DNA from 3 places in the Aneurinibacillus baijiui genome. Region 1 is predicted to be linked to each of the others. Evidence: riboswitches for the same ligand, from Rfam matches in the RefSeq annotation. Region 1 holds a riboswitch; each other region holds the start of a gene.
What was found. Region 1 has a riboswitch for cyclic di-GMP ahead of AB3351_RS19100 (stalk domain-containing protein). Riboswitches for the same ligand answer to the same signal wherever they lie in the genome.

Region 1 (4,263 bases):
CACAGAAGAAGACTTATGGCGTGTTATTGTCGCGAGTTTGTTGGTGATCGGGATTGTATGGGTGTTCTATAAAGAGCTATTATATTTGTCATTTGATGAGGAAGGCGCCCGTATCTCCGGTGTACCGCGCAACTTGATTAATGTCGTTTTCAGCGTACTCGTCGCGCTTGTCATCAGCATCTCGATGCAGGTCGTTGGGATTCTGCTGGTGTCAGCTCTTATTACACTGCCGGTTGCAGCCGCTCTTCAGTTGGCCAACAGTTTTCGACAAACGTTTGTATATGCTATTATTTTCGGAGAGATCTCCGTACTGAGCGGCCTTATGATTGCTTATACGTTTGATTTGGCTTCAGGCGGAACGATTGTGCTGGTTGCTGTTTTTCTGCTTATATGTGTGCTGATTGGCAAGCGGGTACGTGATTCATTGAATTAAGAAGGCGGTGGAAATGATGACCGTAGAACAAGCATTGCAGATGCTCAAAGAACAAGGATATAAATATACAGGAAAGCGCGAAGAGATCATTCGCATTTTCGCCAAAGAGAAGCGGTACTTGTCAGCCCGGGATATTCTGGCCTACATGCAGACAGAATACCCGGCGTTGAGCTTTGATACGGTGTACCGGAACCTGACATTGTTTACCGAACTGGACATTCTTGAAGTAACAGAGCTTGGCGGCGAGCGGAAGTATCGTTTTCGCTGCTCGACAGGCGATCACCATCATCATTTGATCTGCCTATCTTGTGGCAAGACGCGTCATATTACGTCGTGTCCACTAGATGAGATGTTCGGCGAGCCGGACGACTTTACGATTACCGGGCATAAATTTGAGATTTACGGCGTATGCTCCCAGTGCGAAGAGGTACGTGTTTAAAATCCCTTGAGATACAAGGGGTTTTTTGTTTTTTTGTTGGGTAAACATTGTTGAAAAGCCCCGTTTGACCACATTTTGACCGCCTTTAGTATACTAAAGCGATTTTTTAAGGGCGCTCGGAAACAATTTTCGGATGTTCCCCAAATTGATCTCGACTTTATAGTATCAGTGCTTCGAATACCGTCATAAGCTTACCCCCTTTCTTACAGGGAGTGAGCCGTCCATCGTTGAGAAACCATATCAAATTAAGTAACGAAAGTATTATACCATATGTAGGAAATTTTAGATGAGAGGGCTTTTTATTCTGGGAAAATTACATTAATTGTAAGTATTTGGTGTAAAATATAGTAAAAATAATCAGACTATCAAGTATGCTTGTAAGGAGGAATAATATGAAAAAATACGTGTACTTATTTAGCCTAGTAGTATGCATGATTATTTTTACTAGCTTCAATCCAAAAGATGTTGTACATGCCCAAGAACAAGGAAAACCAGTTTCAGTTAGCGAGACTACATTACATCAAGCAGGGTTTAAATATTCGGTAGATGAAATTAAAAAAAGACTTTCTGATCCATCGTCACATTACAAGGAAAAGAATGCATTTCCTAAGATCAGCGCTGGAGAATGGAAACGGAACCATTAAAAAATGATGAGGAAGGAAAATTCGGTTCCTATTCCTTAGCAATAAATACGAAACAAAAATTTGTTATTATCCCTAATAAGAAAAATAAAGTATCAATCATAGGCGTTGGTACATACTTTTCAGGTGAATTAACAGATAAAACAATCGAAGAGGCCATTAAAGGAGCAAAAATCGTAGCTTCTGCTCTGGGAGTTGGAGGGGATGATATAAACAAAAAAATCAGTGAGTTACTCATATCACAGTATGGTTTTGAGAAAATTGGAGACATTTTGATGGCGGCACATATAACAACTGTGAAATCCAGCAATCAAAAAAGTCTTGTATTCTTAATTGCTACAGATGCAAAATCTGATGACCTATAACTGAAATGTGCCATTTCCTTTATATAAAAGAGTCAAATCTTATTTGTTAGTAAGAGGTGGTCAGTAAAAGAAAAAAGAGACCCGGCTGAGTGCCGGGTTTTATCTTTGTTTTCTGTATACCGATTAGATTTGAGATGTACAGCGTATGCTTCTAGTGTGGAGACGTGCGATTTAAAGCAAAGTAAAAAAATGAACAAATAGACAAATGATTCATTACTTTTTGCCTGTGAAAAAAATGTAAAAACATAGTATTATTTTGAAAAATAACTTCATTCGATAAAGGCAAACCCATTGAAAGATGGGGACGCAAAGCTACAGGGGCTAATGTCTCAGACGATGCCAGCCAGTTACCGGATACCTATATGACAGCATAGGCTTATTCGGCAATCGAATAAGCTTTTTATTATGGAGAGGGGAATCGTAATGAAGAAAGAAATTGTGTCACTATCTTTAGTTTTTGCGTTAAGTGCGTCACCTTTCGTATTAGATGCATCACAGGCCTTAGCTAATGAAAGCAGCAGCCCGAAAAGTCAAAGTGAAAAAGGTAAGGACTACCAGCGATATGATAAAGATGAAGTTGATGATGATGACAAAGACGACGACAAAGATGATGACGACAAAGATGATGACGACAAAGACGATCACAAAAATACACTAGAGAAAGAATTGAAAAAATCTTTACAAGAACTGAAGGATCAATCTTCAAAAGGTTTTGGTAATCAATCTAAAGAAGAGTTTAAAAAGAATATACAAACTTTGAGAGAACAGATTAAAAAACAGAAAGAATCACTAGAAAATATTGAAGAATATCTTGAAGAGCTAGCGGATGTTTATGAAGAATCAGGCGAAATTAACGAAGCGATAGCCATTCAAAAGGAAGTAGTTAAAGAAAATATCAGGAACTTAGAATCCTATAAGAAGTTAGGTAAAATGTACGGGAAAATCGGTGAAACGGGAATGCGTGCTTTCGTTAACGGTGAACAACTAACGGTTGATGTGCCTCCTGTAATTAAGGAAGGACGTACGTTGATTCCGTTCCGAGCTATTTCTGAATCCTTGGATGCAACCGTAGTGTGGAATGCGGAGGAGCAATCTGTCACGGTTACAAAAAATGGAGTGGAAATAAAACTTCGTTTGGGAAATACGACTGCACATGTGAACAATCAGAAAGTTACGCTTGATGTTCCAGCTGAAATAGTTAACGGACGAACCCTGGTTCCTGTTCGTTTTATTAGCGAGGCCTTTGGCGCGAATGTACAATATGAACCTGAAACGAAAGCGGTAGTTATTTACGAAGAAGGAAATACTGCAAAGAAAACAAACACTCAAGCTCAATAAAAAGGAATGTTCTTTAGATTGAACTATAACCTGGATGATGGACGCTTTGAAAAAAGTCCCTTATTCGGGTTTTTTTATATGGAAAGATAGAGAAGGATGCGATTAGAGAAAATACATTGGGACGATGATTTCACAACTGTAGTTTTCACCAGCTATATACTTTTATTTATTAAGTAGCAGCGGAGGCATAACTTTTTCTGTCATTGAGTATCGCCTTATGGTTATCAGTTATAAATAGCTCAAATCATACTATGTTATCTGAGAATACCTCTTCAAAAATAGCAACAGCAGGCGTATTATGGGCGATAAGTGTCATTTGTATGTTGGTAGGAATGTATAAATTAAAACCTATCAAGGTGTAAGTGTTGATTAGCCAAAAAGTAAGGAAAAAGAATAGTACCCTTTCATTCGGCCTCTTCTGGCTTATCAGCAAAACTAACATGAATTAATATTGTTTTCTCTCCTCCTAATTGAATAGGAACTAGTGTTCTGTTATAATATAAAACAAGAACAAATGATCTTATTGTAAAAGGTTACTGGCGGAAAGGAAATCGTAAGCCAGAGTATGTACAGCGGAGCGGTTATGGGAACATTCATCGAGAAGAGGCGATGTGAGTGATGAACTTTTTCACGCATCTAGGAAAAACAGTGGAGATTATCTATGTAGACCGAAACGGAGAGTTGAGTCAGAGAAAGATCCGGCTGCTGTCCGTAAAGAACGGAAGAGTCCGGGCGTACTGCTTTACACGAAAGGCAACACGATATTTCTCTGCTGAGAATGTGTTAGCCATGCGACCAGTAAAAGAAAAGAGAGCGAGTTAAAGAAGACCCGGCGATTATGCCCAGTCTTCCTTTTGAGATGTACGGTGCTAAAGATATTGATCTTATTTCTTGCTTAGAATATGCATATCCTCTTGGGCTAGAGCATAGTAGATACCGTTTTGCAGGGTAGAGAATGTCACAATATCATCGACGTTATAGTTGGCCTGGATAATATGTTGGCTTAAAGAGGCAGAAATGCCGACGAGAATACAGGTGCTGCCCAGC
Region 2 (4,263 bases), on a different contig from region 1:
AAGGCCCTACGAATACAAGTGCCGCACAAATAACGCCACAAACCCAACATATTGTACGGTATAACGGCCACTTTTTGTGATGGCGATTAGATATGATTACAGCACCAATATAAAAAATCAACGCCAGAACAAAAGGCAGCGCCAAGATCAGTTCTAAAGAAGCTCCGCTGCTATGATGAATGTGATCATTGTTCATATGACGCGGTTCCTTCCACTTGCTGTGATCCGCTTCGTGTGCGAACAACCAGGATGATGCCAATAAGCATGATAACAATGGCGGTAATATTCCATACCAGGTCATAGGGAAGAACATCCACATTGTAGCGAATCTGGTGCAACCGCATCAGTTTGTGTTGAACGGTTCCGTCGTATAACTGGAATGCCCCTGCTCCAAGGAACATGCCTCCTATCCACCTTGTAAGCCACAATGCATTTCGGCGCCGCAAATCAGCAAACATAAATAGCGATCCAATTGTTGCAAACCAGCTAAAAGCGTGAAACAAACCATCCGAGATCAATCCGACACTGGTGGTAGACTTGTCATAGAAATGATGCCAATGCAGTAATTGATGGAAAACGGCTTCATCTATAAAGGCGACCAAGCCAACACCAAATAGGAAACCCGACCATAGATTGCGGGCCGAGTAGGCAGAGCGAAGCGAATCATTTGCATTAGTAGTTTCAGCAGCCATGGCTCCTCCTAAGTGTATATGCTTTTTCTCCCCTAGTTTACCTCATATGAGTAGGCTGCAAACAAATTCAGTAACTTTTCAAAGTGATTTCTTACATAAAACTGCCATAATTGTCGATCATCCGGGAAAAGATCATGCTCTACGATCCATTTCATTCTGTATTTGATCTAACAGACGTACTACTTCCACAGAAGATTCTTCAATTAAATAGAGCAGTGATTCCGCTTTATCTTTTTGTCCTCTATTTATATATTCGTGTGCTTCCTGTGCTAGCTCATGTACATGACGATGCGGCGCTTCCAGCTCCTTAAATGCCGGAAGTTTTGAAATATGTGGGTGTTTTCTCATTTGCTCATACCATTTTCCTAAACGGCACTGCGTATGATTCACAAAATGCTGTGCTTCCATTTGATGATATCCGAGGATACTGTTATATACCCACCACTTCCATAACAAATGCTCTGTTTTTACCACTCGAATGACCTGTTTATTTTGCAATCTAGGAATGGACCCAATTGCTTTTTTGCGAAGATTATTAATGCCCATACTTACATCGTAAATGGTTTGGCCCGTGTACTGGGCATCGTTCTTAATCTCATCCGTCTGATGCAACACCTCGCTAATTCGTAGGGTGATATCGTGCGTAGCAGCTGACTGTTCCTGAGCAATCGCTGCAATATTGCCTGTTGAACTACCGATGAGTTCAATCCTCGATACAATAGTACCTAATGTTTCAATCGCATCTTTCGCTTGATCCACTTGGTCATTAAGCTGGTTTGCCATTCTTTCTTCCATGATACTAACTTCTCTAGCTTCCGTTTGTACTTGTTGAATTGTTTTTGTGATTTTATCCACCGATTCCTTTGTCTGTTCAGCCAAATTTCTGACCTCATCGGCGACAACAGAAAATCCCCGTCCTTGCTCACCCGCTCTTGCTGCCTCAATCGACGCATTTAACGCAAGTAAATTGGTCTGTTCAGCAACTCCTTTGATGAATTCAACGACTTGAGAAACATTTTTAATTTCGTCAAGCAACGTATTAATTTTATTCCTTGTCTCTATAAATGAGTCTGTCATACCTAAAAAGCCTGTGAGAGACTTTTCAATTACTTCCCGTCCTTGTTCCACCTGTTGTATGGTTTCTTCAGTGTTTTCTGCGACGCTAACTGCGTTAGTGGCAACTTCTTCTACAGAAGCAGAAAGCTGTTCAGCTGCCGCACTTACACTCTCTACATTTTCTGCTGCGGATGCCACCGTATTCATTAACGTGCTTATTTTATCCAATCCAATAACCGTTTCCATAACAGAGCTGACACTCTCAATAATTTTAAAATCATTAGCTTCTTGATAGGATTCAAGAACGATCTGTGAATCAAGTGTTACAATACGAATGAGCGCCATCAAAATGTCTTTCATTTCATCCGGTCTATGTCCATATTGTTCGATAATCTCTGGAAGTACATACTCATATACACGAATATAAGATCCTGTATACCATTCTGGAGTCAATCGTATTCTACTATGTACCTCTCCAATTTTCACACGGTTTTGGATGTACTCTGTGTCCAGTTTGATTCTTGGTATTGATTTTACATATTGAATAAACGTTTGACTAAGTCGATCGACCGTACTATGATCCTGCATAATCTTTTCTAGGTTCCCGTATTCGCTAAGCATTCTATAATGGCGATTTGTAATCTCAACCGCAAGTTGATCTATCACGTTCTCCAACTTTTTGATGCTATCTATATCATGTGTGGTCATCTCTAAAAATTTTAACTTATCACCTAAACGTGGTGTAGTTTGAATATCTGACTTTTGGATAGGCTTCATTTTCTTTGATACTTTTAATTTCCTTCTAAAAAACACACCGTTTCCTCCTCTTTTCTTGCTTTTTCCATAAAAAAAAGCCAGGTTTTAATAAACCGGCCGGTTGCACTACTTGCTCCAGATTCTTCAAGTGCCCATGTACGAAAGAATCTCTCATCGCATCCTATTTTTTGATTATTATTTACTAGTATATAATACCTATAAAAAAATGAAAATACCTATACTACACCGAATTTTGACGAAATGCTATCCACTTCTCTGATGCTATGCAAGTGGTGTACTAAATCGGACTTTTTCCTAGTGCATCCCTTTGTCACCTATCTCATAAAAATTCACCACACGCTTTGCCATATCATAAATCGTTTGCTTTAATGCGTCCGGACGAATAATTCTTATCTGATCTCCAAAGCCCAGAATGTATTCTTTTGCCTCCTGTTCTGTATCAAAACGCAGGTTTGCTGGAATCCACCCATCTTCTAAAGGTGAATCCATTTTTAGTAGCTGTACAAAGCGTCCGGTAAACCGTATTCTCTGAACGATAGATGGAGAAATTTCAACATCTACCTCATAACTTGGGAGATTTTTAATAAATTTTTGTGTAGAGTTATTCCAATACTGGGCTAAATTAAAGTCATCTGGCCGAGAAAACGAATCCTCTGTCAAGAATACGGACTTTATTCTCGACGCTCTATAGTTTCGGATTTCTTCATCTGAAGATGCGATCAAGTACCAGACGCTTCCTTTAGCGACTAGTCCTAACGGATTTACAACTCGATCGATCACCTCTCCATCTGTCCGTTCATATGTAATCTGCAGCTTTCGCTCATCCCAAATTGCTTGCTGTAACAATGTAAATGATTCAATTTTTTCCGGTGATTGTTTCCATGTAGTCGTATCAATATGAATCCGATTCCAAATATCTTGGGAATGTCCCTGTGTGGAACTTGGAATCGCAGCGAGAATTTTTTGCCGCGCTTCATTCCAATCTTTTGCCAGACCTAAATCAGCAAGCAATTGAGGAGACGGCGAGATAAACAATGACTTGATTTCATTGGCTTTTAACCCCGTTACATTTGTACGATATTGTTCAAGCAATCTCCAACCACCCAATTTCCCCCGTTCAGCTACAACAGGAATCCCCGCCGCACTCAACGCCTCCATATCTCTATGAATCGTACGTCCGGTAACCTCTAATTCTTGCGCCAATTCTCTGGTTGTTAATTTTCCTCTATTTTGCAGTAACAATAAAATCGAAATCAACCTATCTGCGCGCATATTTTCCCACCTTACAAAAAGATACTTTTTATATGACAAGAGATGTCATCATTAGTAATTATACTATATCTATCGAGAAAAAGGAGTGAACGCAATGAAACCTCTAGCTGGAAAAGTTGCTTTGGTAGCGGGTGGAACAAGAGGCGCAGGACGCGGCATTGCGATGGAATTAGGTGCAGCAGGAGCTACCGTCTATATCACTGGACGTACAACACGACATCAGATGTCTGAATACGGACGCCCTGAAACGATTGAAGAAACCGCAGAGTTAGTAAATGATGTAGGCGGCATCGGAATTGCTGTTCAAGTGGACCATCTTGTTCATGAACAGGTCCAAGCCCTAATTAAAAGAATTGAGAAGGAACACGGACGGCTAGATATACTGGTAAATGATATTTGGGGAGGTGAATATTTAGTAGAATGGAATACCCCCGTCTGGGAGCACTCACTGGAAAAAGGATTACGA
Region 3 (4,263 bases), on a different contig from region 1:
ACTTTTTGTGTTAAATTTACGAACGCGAGAATCGGCCGTGTAATTCTTCGTGCAACTACATATCCGGCCGCGCAGCCAAGCACCATCGAGATTAACGTCATAATTACGCTCATAGAAATAATGAAGCTTTTTACTTCTTGTATAAATGCAGCATCCATATCAATGCCGAGGATCGTATCCGTGCCTTCGAGGCGTAAAAATGCCGACTTATGAATCCCGTACACGTCTTTGTATATAGAACTGGTCTGCATCTCTCCAGTAAACGCCGCATTCATCTCAGCGGTAAACGGATAATCAGCATTACGCTGGTCCGGCTCTCCGCTGAGCGCTACAATGTACGTCTTGTCCTTTTTAGCCAGAACATAGACATTTTCAACGTCCATTCTTTTTTTCTCATCGTCAAGAAACGCCAAAAGCTGCTGATACTCTGCTTCAGAGCCGCTATCCGATTGATTGACAAGCATCTTGTTTACATTCTTTTTTAAGTCGATGATATTATTTTTTAAGGTGTGCTCAAATTGTGTCAGCACATACTGATCGACAATCCCCATCGCTACTTTATAAAAGGTCACGCTAAACAGCAGGGAGAGGACTAGAATGCACAGCGCGAAGGAAGCGGTAATCTTTCTGCTAAGTGAATGTTTCATCTTAAACATACATAAGCTGCTCCTCCCGTGCTGCATCCGTCAGTTCTACTTGCTCTGCCAAAAATGCAACAATCTCATCAAGTGTCTCGATTGTAGTATATGGTGAGATGGAGAAGAACTTCGCCACATACAACGGCACACGATCGGTCGAATCTATGGCGTCAATGACGCACTGACGTGTCGTATCCCCGAAAAATACCCGGTCGCGCTGCTTGCCCAACTGCTCAAATAAGGCATAGTTCCATTTGTTATTTCGTTCAATGCGCATCTGTGCCAGCTTTCCAGCCTTCTCCTGCTGCCATTCCGGCTGTCCCGGGTAGAAGCGGAACGTCGTAATCGGGCCTGGATTGTCCGCATTTGTAATAGCCATATTCGGGAATTTGGCACTGATTTTTTCACGGAATGCCATATTCACCCGCACATAATTGGCGAGAATCTGTTGGTAGCCCTCCACGCCAAATGCAAGCAAAGCTGCATAGATGGCAATGGAACTTGCCATACGAGAGCATTCCAATGTATAGCTTGTGTGGTAGCTTCCATAGCCACGGTTTCCTACATATGGGGTCTCGAATTCATGCAGATCCAATAGCCCAACATCTTTTCCATTCTTAACAAGAAAGAGCGAGGTCAAATACGGTGTCTGCCCAAGCTTTTGAAAATCAAAGCAAAGGGTATCTGCAAGATGAAGATGCTGCATTTTCTCCCGAATTTTCTTTAGGTTTTCGCACAGCGGCGCTTCGAATCCAAGCGGATTGCGGGCAAAATCATAATCATTGAAGAGACAATAGAAACCGCCAAGGGCTGAGTCGGCATGAATGTGTGCAGGTTTTAACCCGTGCTTTGTCGTAATCGTCTCCGCTTCTGCCTTGATTGCTGCCACATCGTCAATCCCGAATGAATCGGTTGCACCTGTCGTGGCGACAATGTAGATAGGAATTCCACCTTTGCGAATTACGTCTTCCATTTTCGTGCGCAGATCACCTACATCCATCGCATGGGTAGCCGGGTCGGCTTTAACTGTAATGAGGTTGTTGCTGCCAATCCCGGTTGCTTCCATTGATTTTAGCAAGCTGTAATGTGCATTCTCGGAAGCGAAGCAGTATAGATGATTCGGTACTCCTTCTTCTTTAGCATTCGGAAACTGCTTGGCAATCGCCAGGCGCAAACCCGAGAAAACAGCGCCTTGACCGCCCCATGTCGTATAGCCCCAGGAAGAGGCTACATCATAGCCAGCAAGACGGGACATCATCGCAATCACATTCACTTCCGCCTCCGCACCGGCAGGACCGTATACATCCCATAGGTTATTTCCGTTCAGCAGCGTAGCCAGAAGCGCCCCGATAATACCAGGAATGCTTGCCATTGGCAGGACATTCGTGACAAAGTTTCTCGTATGGTACGGATGGCCCTGTGCCAGCTCTAGCAGCTTGTTTACGACCTCTTCCATTTTTGCCCCATGCTGCGGCGCTGTGGCAGATTCCATAATTTCTTTATAGAAATCCCCTGTACGCTCCCGCATAGGACCAAGCGTGGAACGATGCGGATCTTTTAGCTCATCTAGTTCTTCGATCAGTGTGTGAATGAAACCAAGCAGCGATTGCTGGCTTTGTTTGTTTCCATCCTCACTTGGAAATAACGCTTGTACTTCTTTCATGTTCATCATTGCTTACAACTCTCCATTCTCTTTGCTGTACGTATTTCTTCCGATAAAGAAAAAAGACTATTTTCCGTAATGGAATAGCCTTCATCATCAAAGATAGCGCCCGAATCCTGCGATCCGCTGCCATATGAGCAAACGTTCACAAATAAAAGCACCATGCTATGTAGTATGATTTCGGCAACCGGCTATCTTAGTTCTTTCGGAACCTTAGATCCTAGGCTTTGCGTCCCCATCTTTCGGTGGGTTTGCCATTTTCGACATATATTGGGTTTTGTTTACTAGTGATATTTTACCTATCAAAAAAATTTTTTCAACCCTTTGCACCATTGTTATATTATTAAAAATTGTCGGCGTATTAAAAACTACCTGCAAAATTAGAAACAACTGCTTTCTGTGTGCTAAGTGTTATTGTGTTATACTATATACAGCAAAGTGCCTATAACACTTTTATATAAGGAGAGTATGCAATGCAAATTAAGGTGAACCGTCAATTACCGGTCTCGCTTGCCCGACAAATTTATCAGGTGATTGTCGATCGGATTCAATCCGATCTGCTAGAAGAAGGCTTCCGTCTACCATCTGTTCGTACGCTGGCCAAGCAAAGCGGAGTCAGTCTTATGACGGTTGTCCAGGCATATGATCAGCTCGAAGAAGACGGATTTATTCAGCGCGTACAAGGTCGCGGCACCTTCGTACAAAAGAAGCAAATTGTAGAAAAGAATAAGCACGAGGCGTCATACGATTGGCAGCTATCTATTCCTGACTATTTGCCGCGCGCCCAATTCTCACGCTATCATCAAGTCTCGGCACGCTTCGAATTCTTCTCCTCCACCATTGATCCCGGTCTTCTTCCTAACCGGTATCTAGAAAAAGAGATTCAGCGGATTCTTGCCCAGGAGCCGCGCATTCTCTCTACATACGGTGACATGCAGGGAGATTTGGCACTTCGTACGGAGCTTGCGCATTATCTGCGTGAAAATAAAATTAAGACCTCTTCTGAAGAGATTCTGGTTACAAACGGTACGCAACAAGGGATCGATTTAGTAGCACGGACATTCATCGGTCCCGGAGATATCATATTCACCGAAGCGCCCACATATCCGGCAGCCATTGATGTATTCCGCTGGCAGGGGGCAACCATTCTCCCTGTTCCGGTAGATGAACACGGCATGCGGGTGGACATGCTAGCAGCATTATGCGAAAAATATAAGCCAAAGCTGATCTACACCATGCCCACCTTTCATAACCCGACCGGTACGGTCATGACGATGCAGCGGCGGCGGCAGCTGCTTGACATCGCCGCAGAGACACAGTGCCTTATTCTAGAGGACGATCCATGGAGCGAGATTTATTTCGAAAAACAGCCGCCTCCCTCGCTTAAGAGCATGGACGAGCACGGACATGTTATCTATCTAAAGGGATTGAGTAAAATCCTTGCGCCCGGCTGTCGTGTTGGCGTATTAACCGCTTCCGGCACGATACTCAATCGGCTTATCGCCGCAAAAGGCAATATGGATTTAGGCAGTCCGCTCTTAACGCAAAAAGCAATTCTACCACTCCTTCATTCGGAGAGAATGCGCAACCATATCAAGAAGCTGCGCATCGCTCTACAACTGCGCCGGGATATGATGATTGAGTTGCTGACAGAGCATATGCCCCCTGGCGTAAGCTGGATTCCCCCACAGGGTGGGGTCAACCTATGGCTCTCACTTCCGCACCAAATTGATACGGAGGATTTTCTAATTTATGCCCGCAACCATCAGATCACCTTTTTGCCGGGCGCAGCCTGCTATCCCATCGAATCGAAACGCCACTTTCTCAGGCTCAGCTTCTCTTATATGAATGAACGGGAGCTTGAAGAAGGCGTGCAGGCGCTATGCAATGCCGTATCTGCCTTTACCCACACATCTTCGGTATACCGCAAGGCACCAATCGTCTAAATAAAAACAGCACGCA

Region 2: linked by a shared signal. The riboswitch ahead of AB3351_RS03470 (methyl-accepting chemotaxis protein) and the one ahead of AB3351_RS19100 (stalk domain-containing protein) in region 1 are both predicted to bind cyclic di-GMP.
Region 3: linked by a shared signal. The riboswitch ahead of AB3351_RS05935 (pyridoxal phosphate-dependent decarboxylase family protein) and the one ahead of AB3351_RS19100 (stalk domain-containing protein) in region 1 are both predicted to bind cyclic di-GMP.

Annotation. Positions count from the first base shown of each region.
Region 1 is NZ_JBFTXJ020000013.1:45,603-49,865, reverse strand. It holds gene AB3351_RS19120 (metal ABC transporter permease) at 1-433, shown strand, start outside; gene AB3351_RS19115 (Fur family transcriptional regulator) at 450-872, shown strand; gene AB3351_RS19110 (hypothetical protein) at 1,265-1,516, shown strand; gene AB3351_RS19105 (hypothetical protein) at 1,498-1,878, shown strand; cyclic di-GMP riboswitch class I at 2,150-2,233, shown strand; gene AB3351_RS19100 (stalk domain-containing protein) at 2,302-3,216, shown strand; gene AB3351_RS19095 (hypothetical protein) at 3,832-4,038, shown strand; gene AB3351_RS19090 (STAS domain-containing protein) at 4,101-4,263, opposite strand, start outside.
Region 2 is NZ_JBFTXJ020000002.1:50,521-54,783, reverse strand. It holds gene AB3351_RS03480 (cytochrome c oxidase assembly protein) at 1-196, opposite strand, end outside; gene AB3351_RS03475 (DUF2243 domain-containing protein) at 186-692, opposite strand; gene AB3351_RS03470 (methyl-accepting chemotaxis protein) at 825-2,561, opposite strand; cyclic di-GMP riboswitch class II at 2,611-2,695, opposite strand; gene AB3351_RS03465 (helix-turn-helix transcriptional regulator) at 2,820-3,797, opposite strand; gene AB3351_RS03460 (SDR family oxidoreductase) at 3,892-4,263, shown strand, end outside.
Region 3 is NZ_JBFTXJ020000002.1:510,054-514,316, forward strand. It holds gene AB3351_RS05930 (methyl-accepting chemotaxis protein) at 1-656, opposite strand, end outside; gene AB3351_RS05935 (pyridoxal phosphate-dependent decarboxylase family protein) at 649-2,301, opposite strand; cyclic di-GMP riboswitch class I at 2,481-2,567, opposite strand; gene pdxR (MocR-like pyridoxine biosynthesis transcription factor PdxR) at 2,775-4,247, shown strand.